2 regions of the Exiguobacterium sp. s59 genome follow, and region 1 is predicted to be linked to the other one. Evidence: a T-box and tRNA genes for the amino acid it is inferred to sense, from the RefSeq annotation. Region 1 holds a T-box; the other holds one or more tRNA genes.
The links. A T-box is a leader RNA that pairs with one kind of tRNA and senses whether it is charged. The one in region 1 lies ahead of ileS (isoleucine--tRNA ligase), so its partner is inferred to be a tRNA-Ile.
Positions count from the first base shown of each region.

Region 2: it encodes a tRNA-Ile, which carries the amino acid that the T-box ahead of ileS (isoleucine--tRNA ligase) is inferred to sense. The anticodon was not compared.

Region 1 covers NZ_JACSKG010000001.1:400,170-403,593, reverse strand. The annotation lists gene ileS (isoleucine--tRNA ligase) at 1-1,218, opposite strand, end outside; T-box leader at 1,271-1,490, opposite strand; gene KNO91_RS02090 (DivIVA domain-containing protein) at 1,494-2,042, opposite strand; gene KNO91_RS02085 (YlmH family RNA-binding protein) at 2,062-2,832, opposite strand; gene KNO91_RS02080 (YggT family protein) at 2,836-3,105, opposite strand; gene KNO91_RS02075 (cell division protein SepF) at 3,110-3,424, opposite strand, start outside.
Region 2 covers NZ_JACSKG010000004.1:415,062-418,485, forward strand. The annotation lists gene KNO91_RS10355 (alpha-amylase) at 1-1,323, opposite strand, end outside; tRNA gene KNO91_RS10360 (tRNA-Ile) at 1,439-1,512, opposite strand; tRNA gene KNO91_RS10365 (tRNA-Met) at 1,520-1,593, opposite strand; gene KNO91_RS10370 (Na/Pi cotransporter family protein) at 1,701-3,344, opposite strand.

The DNA.
Region 1 (3,424 bases):
TGTCGCACGGAAGATGACTGGTTTTTTCGTACGCCAGTCGTGTGGGTACGAGTGTTTGATGAATTTCAAGTTGAGCAAGAAACCGTTCTCTTCAAGTTTCATCCCGATTTGCTTGTTCGCATCTTCATAGAACAACCCTTCGAAACCAGGAGCCTCAGCCGTCATGTAACCACGGTCATCGACCGGGCAAAGGACGTCTAAGCCGTAAGCCTGTCCGACACGGTAGTCATCTTCCCCGTGACCTGGAGCTGTGTGGACGAGTCCAGTCGCATCCGCTGTGACGTGATCGCCAAGCATGACGAGCGATGTGCGGTCATATAGTGGATGTTGAGCCGTCATATATTCAAAGTCACGACCATTCCATGAGCCGCTCACTGTGAAATCAGACCATCCGAGCGCTGTCGTCACTTCTTCAACGAGCGTCTCTGCGACGATATAACCTTTTCCTTCATGCTCGATGCGCGTGTATGTCAACTCATCACTCACTGCGATCCCAAGGTTCGCTGGGATTGTCCAAGGAGTCGTTGTCCAGATGACAAAGTGATCGTCAGACGTCAATGTGTCTTTACCGTCTACGACGCGGAATGCCACATAGATGGCTGGTGATTTTTTATCGTAATATTCGATCTCCGCTTCCGCGAGTGCAGACTCTGAAGATGGCGACCAATATACTGGCTTTTTCCCTTTATAGATGTATCCTTTTTCAGCCATCGTTCCGAACAAGCGGATTTGTGCCGCCTCGTATTCTGGAAGAAGTGTGATATATGGATTTTCAAAGTCTGCAAGAAGACCAAGACGTTTGAACTGTTCACGTTGCGAGTTCACCTGCTCCATCGCATACTCCGCACACTTTTCACGGAATTCAGCGACTGTCATCTCCTTGCGGTTGACGCCGGCTTTTTGAAGGGCGTTCTCGATTGGAAGACCGTGTGTGTCCCAACCTGGAATCATTGGAGACTGGTACCCGTTCATCCCTTTGAAACGAACGATGATGTCTTTTAATACTTTGTTCATCGCATGTCCCATATGGATGTCGCCGTTCGCATATGGAGGGCCGTCATGCAAGATGTATTGTGGTTTCCCAGCATTTTTCTCTTGTACCTTGTTGTAAAGGTCCATGTCTTCCCATTCTGTTTGCATCGCTGGTTCGCGTTTTGGTAAATTCCCACGCATTGCGAATTCTGTGTTTGGCATTAATAGCGTGTCTTTGTAGTTCATCGAAACTCCTCCATCAACATTTATTAGAAAACAAAAAAACCAACCCATCCCTGATAGGGACGAGTTGGTTGACTCGCGGTACCACCCTACTAGTCTCACTTTCATGAGACCGCTCTCGGTAACCGATAACGAGGTCAGGCGGTCACGCTTACTATTGTTCAGCGTGACAACTCATAGGGGATACCGATTCGAGTCTTTCTCTTAGGCTCTCACCGTCCCTAAGTCGCTTCGTAGGTATGACTCGATCGACGCGTCCTACTCAACGTGTTGATCATTTATCCATGTTGTTCTTCATTCTGTGTGACTTCGTGGTCATTATACGCAAGTTCTGATCTATCGTCAAGAACCGTCTGAACAGGCGGTTCTCCTACAATCGTTTCCCATTCCGTGCTATTCAAGAGCTCCATCTGGGCATCGACGAGGACACGGAAACGCGTCCGATACAATTCCACTTTTTTGAGCATTTGCACGACTTCACGTTCTGCGAGCTGCTCTTTACGGGCTGCTTCTTCTTCACGAGCGTACGCTTCACGTTCCGCTTGTTTCAAAATCAGGCTCGCTTCTTTTTGTGCATTGTTCTTCACTTCTTCCGCAGCTTCCTGCGCGACGATAATCGACTTGTTCAACGTATCTTCCATCGAGGAGAAGTAGTCAATGCGAGCTTGCATATCGTTGACAAGTTCTTCATACCGTCGATTCTCACGAATCAATAGTTCAAACTCTTTAATGATTTGATCTAAAAATTCATTGACCTCATCGATGTCGTACCCACGAAAACGGGAAGAGAATTCTTTATTATGAATATCAATCGGTGTCAACGCCATTCGACTTTCCTCCTAAAATTTAACGTATGGTCCCATACTGGATTTTAATCTTTTCACGTTTGGTCGAACCAAGAATCTCCATCATCTTAATACGACCGTATCCACGAACGGATAGAAGATCGTCTGGTTCAAGCATGAAGCTCGGATCTTCGATGGCTTTATGATTCACTTTACAGTCACCATGTTTCACAAGCGCTTGGGCTTTCTGACGTGATATGTTAAGCACCTCGCTCGCGACGGTATCAAATCGCAACGAGGATACAATCCCAAACCCTTCGACCCATTCTGTTTCTGGAACGACGAGAATGTCATCTTTCGCAACAGCAGAAATGCGAACTTTTGCTTTTCCGACACGTTCCAAGTTCATTTCGATAAATCCGACCGCTTCACGGGTTGTCGCAAACTGGACGATTTCATCTTCAAGGACGACATCCCCAAACTTTTGACGCTTCAGTCCAGCGTTGAGTAAGGTTCCAGTCACTTGCCGATGCGTCAGGTCAACAAATTTTGTCGGATATTCGATGCGACGAATCTCGATTTCAAAATCATCAACGTTCAGTTCATAGTACTCTGGCGCCAAAATCAACCGACGGCGTTCTGCTCCTTCGAATCCGCCATCGTCATGAATGACGAGCTGTTTACCGACAAGCTGTTTGACGATTTGCTGTTCACGAGGGTCTAAAAAGTCCGTCAACTTCAATACGTAGCTGTCCTCGACTTGTTGTACCCAATCTAGCACTTGCTCCACGAACGCCCGTTCACTTGGCCGATAATGATCATAAACGCTCATACATCACCCGAAAATAGCAGCGATGCCGGCTTGTGCCATCCGAAGCACGAACAACGCGACGATTGGAGAGATATCGAGCATGCCACCGATTGGCGGGATGATTCGACGGAACGGTGCTAAAAATGGTTCACATAAGAACGATAAAATTTGTCCGAACATTGATTCACGCGCATTCGGGAACCATGATAATAAGATATAGCCGATGAGGACCCAGCTATAGATACCAAGCAAAGTACTCAACGTATTGCCTAAGGCAGGGATTACGTTTTCCATTCAGTTACCACCCTTTACTATGAAGTTCATCCTCCGAAATCAAGTTTGAGATTGAACCAGTCAATTCGACATTGTTCGGAGTACACAGAATCGTGTTATGTCCAATCGAAGTCATCGATCCTTCTAGTGCATAAACGACACCGGAAAGGAAGTTGACGACTTGACGTGATTGCTCTTTTGACATGCGCTGAAGATTGACGATGACAGCACGGTTTTCTTTCAATTGGTCGCTAATATCTTGCGCCTCAGCAAATACACGTGGTTCGGCCAATACGACTTTCGAACGTTCTTTCTTCTTCGTATTTAACGCCACAAGATT
Region 2 (3,424 bases), on a different contig from region 1:
GAACATACGCTTTTCAGCCTCGTCCGAAGTTGAGATGAGAACGGCACATCCTGAACGTTCAATTTCTTCCACACCTTTACGCACCCATCCGATGACGTTTGAATCATCGAAATAGTCGTCCTGTTCCCCGTAAGCTTTTTCTCGACGAGCATAAAGAAGTGTATCGATGGCTAGCTTCATTCCGTCGGTTGGGTGAGGGCCATCTATGCCATAATAATCTCCATAGAACACACATGGATAGCCATCTTTACGAAGTAAAACGAGACCGTATGCGATTTGCTTGAACCAATCTTTCACCCATGACTCAAGCGCCTCTTCAGGCTGTGAATCGTGATTGTCCACGAACGTTACCGCGTGAAGCGGGTGTGACTGGACGAGCGTGTCATCAAAAATGGTTCGCATATCGAACGAGGCACCTTCCTCCGAGGCTTGATGCAGTTTATAGTGGAGAGGAACATCGAACAAATCGACGTGGTAATCGATGTTATCGAGAAATTCGCGGCAAGCATCGAGATCTGATTTCCAAAACTCTCCGACGAAATAGAATTGGTCGCCTTTCTCTTCTCTCATCGTTTGACTGAACTCTTTGACGAAATCGTAGTTGATATGTTTGATTGCATCCAATCGGAATCCGTCACACTTCGTTTCCTCAATGAACCATTTACCCCAATTCAACACTTCTTCCCTGACTTCAGGATGATGATAATCGATGTTCGCGAACATCAAATAATCATACACACCGAATTCATCATCGACATTATCATTCCATCTCTTGTTTTCTCCAACAATGAAGAAAATCCCGGAACGGTCTGTCGCCGCATCGTAATCGGTCCCATTAAAATGAGTGAAGTCCCATTTGAACGAAGAATATTTCCCATCCCGGGCTTCATAATCAAACTTTGTCCATCCCTCGATTTCAAAAGGCTCATCTGAAAGGACTTTCGTGCGGTCATCCGGATCCACTTCTAATACTTCAAACTTCTCGGTCGCATCCGCACCTGCTTTATGGTTCATAACGACGTCCATATAAATTTGCATCCCTAGTTCTTGCTGACAGAACGATGTCGCTTCAAGAAGTTCTTTCTTCGTGCCATATTTTGTGGCAATCGATCCTTTTTGATCGAACTCACCTAAATCATATAAGTCATAAATGCCGTACCCCGTGTCCTTATCACTCTGTCCTTTTGTGACAGGAGGTAACCAGAGCGCTGTAATTCCGGCTTTATTTAAATCTTCTGCTCTCTCTTTTAACCGCTTCCAATGTTTTTGATCCGCTTCGACATGCCATTCAAAAAACTGCATCATGGTGTGATTTCGTTCCATTTTGTCCGCCTCATTTCATATTTTTCAAAAAAACAAAATGCTAACGAGTATTTACCCATGAAATTTAGATTGAAAACAAAAAAACAACTTTCACAAAATGAAAGTTGTTTTGGAATGGACCCTGTAGGACTTGAACCTACGACCGGACGGTTATGAGCCGTCTGCTCTAACCAGCTGAGCTAAGGGTCCTTATAAGTAGCGGCGGAGGGAGTCGAACCCACGACCTCACGGGTATGAACCGTACGCTCTAGCCAGCTGAGCTACACCGCCATGTTGTTATACAGTAATAATATACTGAATATGTTATACAGTGTCAAGGAAAATTCCTTGCTAAGTACAGAAAAACACTCCGACTATTTAGCCGGAGTGCTCCATCTTTATACAGTTACTTCGTTCGCGTCTTCAAGTGTGATTTCTGTGATGTTCATGGCATGGTCACCGATCCGCTCAAGGTTTGAGAGCATGTCGACAAAGAACATACCTGCTTGTCCATCACAAGCACCCGTGTTCAAGCGAACAACATGGTTTTTACGGAATTGACGCTCGAGCATATCGAGTTTCGCTTCCATTTCGATGACTTTACGTGCTTCGACCATGTCACCGCTCGCTAACGTCTGAAGTGATTTCTCTAACGTTTCGCGTGTGAGGTCATACATTTCAGTCAATTCTTTTTGAGCATCTGCTGAAAGTGTCACTTTCGTAGCAGTCTTATAGTCAATCAACTCAATGATGTTTTCAACGTGGTCACCGATTCGTTCGATATCGTTGATCGCATGCATGAGCGTCTTGTGTTCTTGTGATTCTTGCTCGGTCAAATCGACAGCTGCCAATTTTACGAGGTAATCTGTAATTTTAGCATTCAACGAGTTCAATGCTTCTTCGATATGCGCAGACTTTTCAGAGTGCTTTTTATCCCCTGTTGTCAAATAGTTACGCGCTTCGTCAAGACCAAGTTTTGCGAAATCTCCCATTCGGATGACTTCGTATTTCGCTTGCTCCACTGCGATCGATGGCGACTGTTGAATGAAGATTGGATCCAAATGCTGTGCTTTCGTATCGACGATTGAATCTTCACCCGGCACCAATTTCGTCACGATCCACGCAATCGACCCGATGAACCAGAACTGGACGAATGTGTTGACGACGTTAAACGTACCGTGTGCGAATGCAATTTGCATCTTGTCTTCAATTGCCAAGAAGTCTGTAATCCAATAAATATAGTTTGTGAACGGAATTAACAAAATCATGAAGATTGTCGTTCCGATTAAGTTAAAGATAACGTGCGCTGCAGCTGCACGACGTGCGGCAACTGATGCACCGATTGATGCCAAAATGGCTGTGATTGTCGTACCAATGTTGTCACCAAACAATACCGGAAGAGCGGCATCCAAGTCGATTGAACCACCCGCATAGAGCTCTTGCAAAATTCCGATTGTTGCAGAAGATGACTGGACGATGACTGTAAATACCGTACCGACGATGACACCGAGGAACGGATTGTCACTCATTGATTGCGTCAAGTCGATGAAATACTCACTTGAGCGGAGCGGACGCATTCCGTCACCCATCAACTCAAGACCATAGAACAATGCCCCGAGGCCAAAAATAACTTGTCCAAGGTGCTGGTAACGCTCTTTCTTAAAGAAGAAGAGTAAGACTGCACCGATTGCAATCATCGGGAGTGAATACTCACCGACATCGAATCCGATGATAAATGCCGTCACCGTTGTACCGATGTTTGCCCCCATGATGACTCCGATTGCTTGACGGAGTGTCATGAAGCCGGCGCTAACAAGTCCGACCGTAATAACGGTTGTACCTGAAGAAGATTGAATCAATACAGTAACGATGATCCCGGCGAGTACACCAAGGAATGGATTCGTTGTATACTTATCTAGGATGTCACGCAGGCGATTCCCTGCAGACTTTTGGAGTCCGTCTCCCATCGATTTGATCCCGAAGAGGAAGATCCCTAGACCTCCAAAAAACATGAATAACATTTCTTGCAAATTGTATTCCACGATTTTTGTACTCCTTTTAATTAAGAATTGGTTGGATTTGCTTGGTTTTTAATGCCCTACTCATTATGCCTTCATCGGCG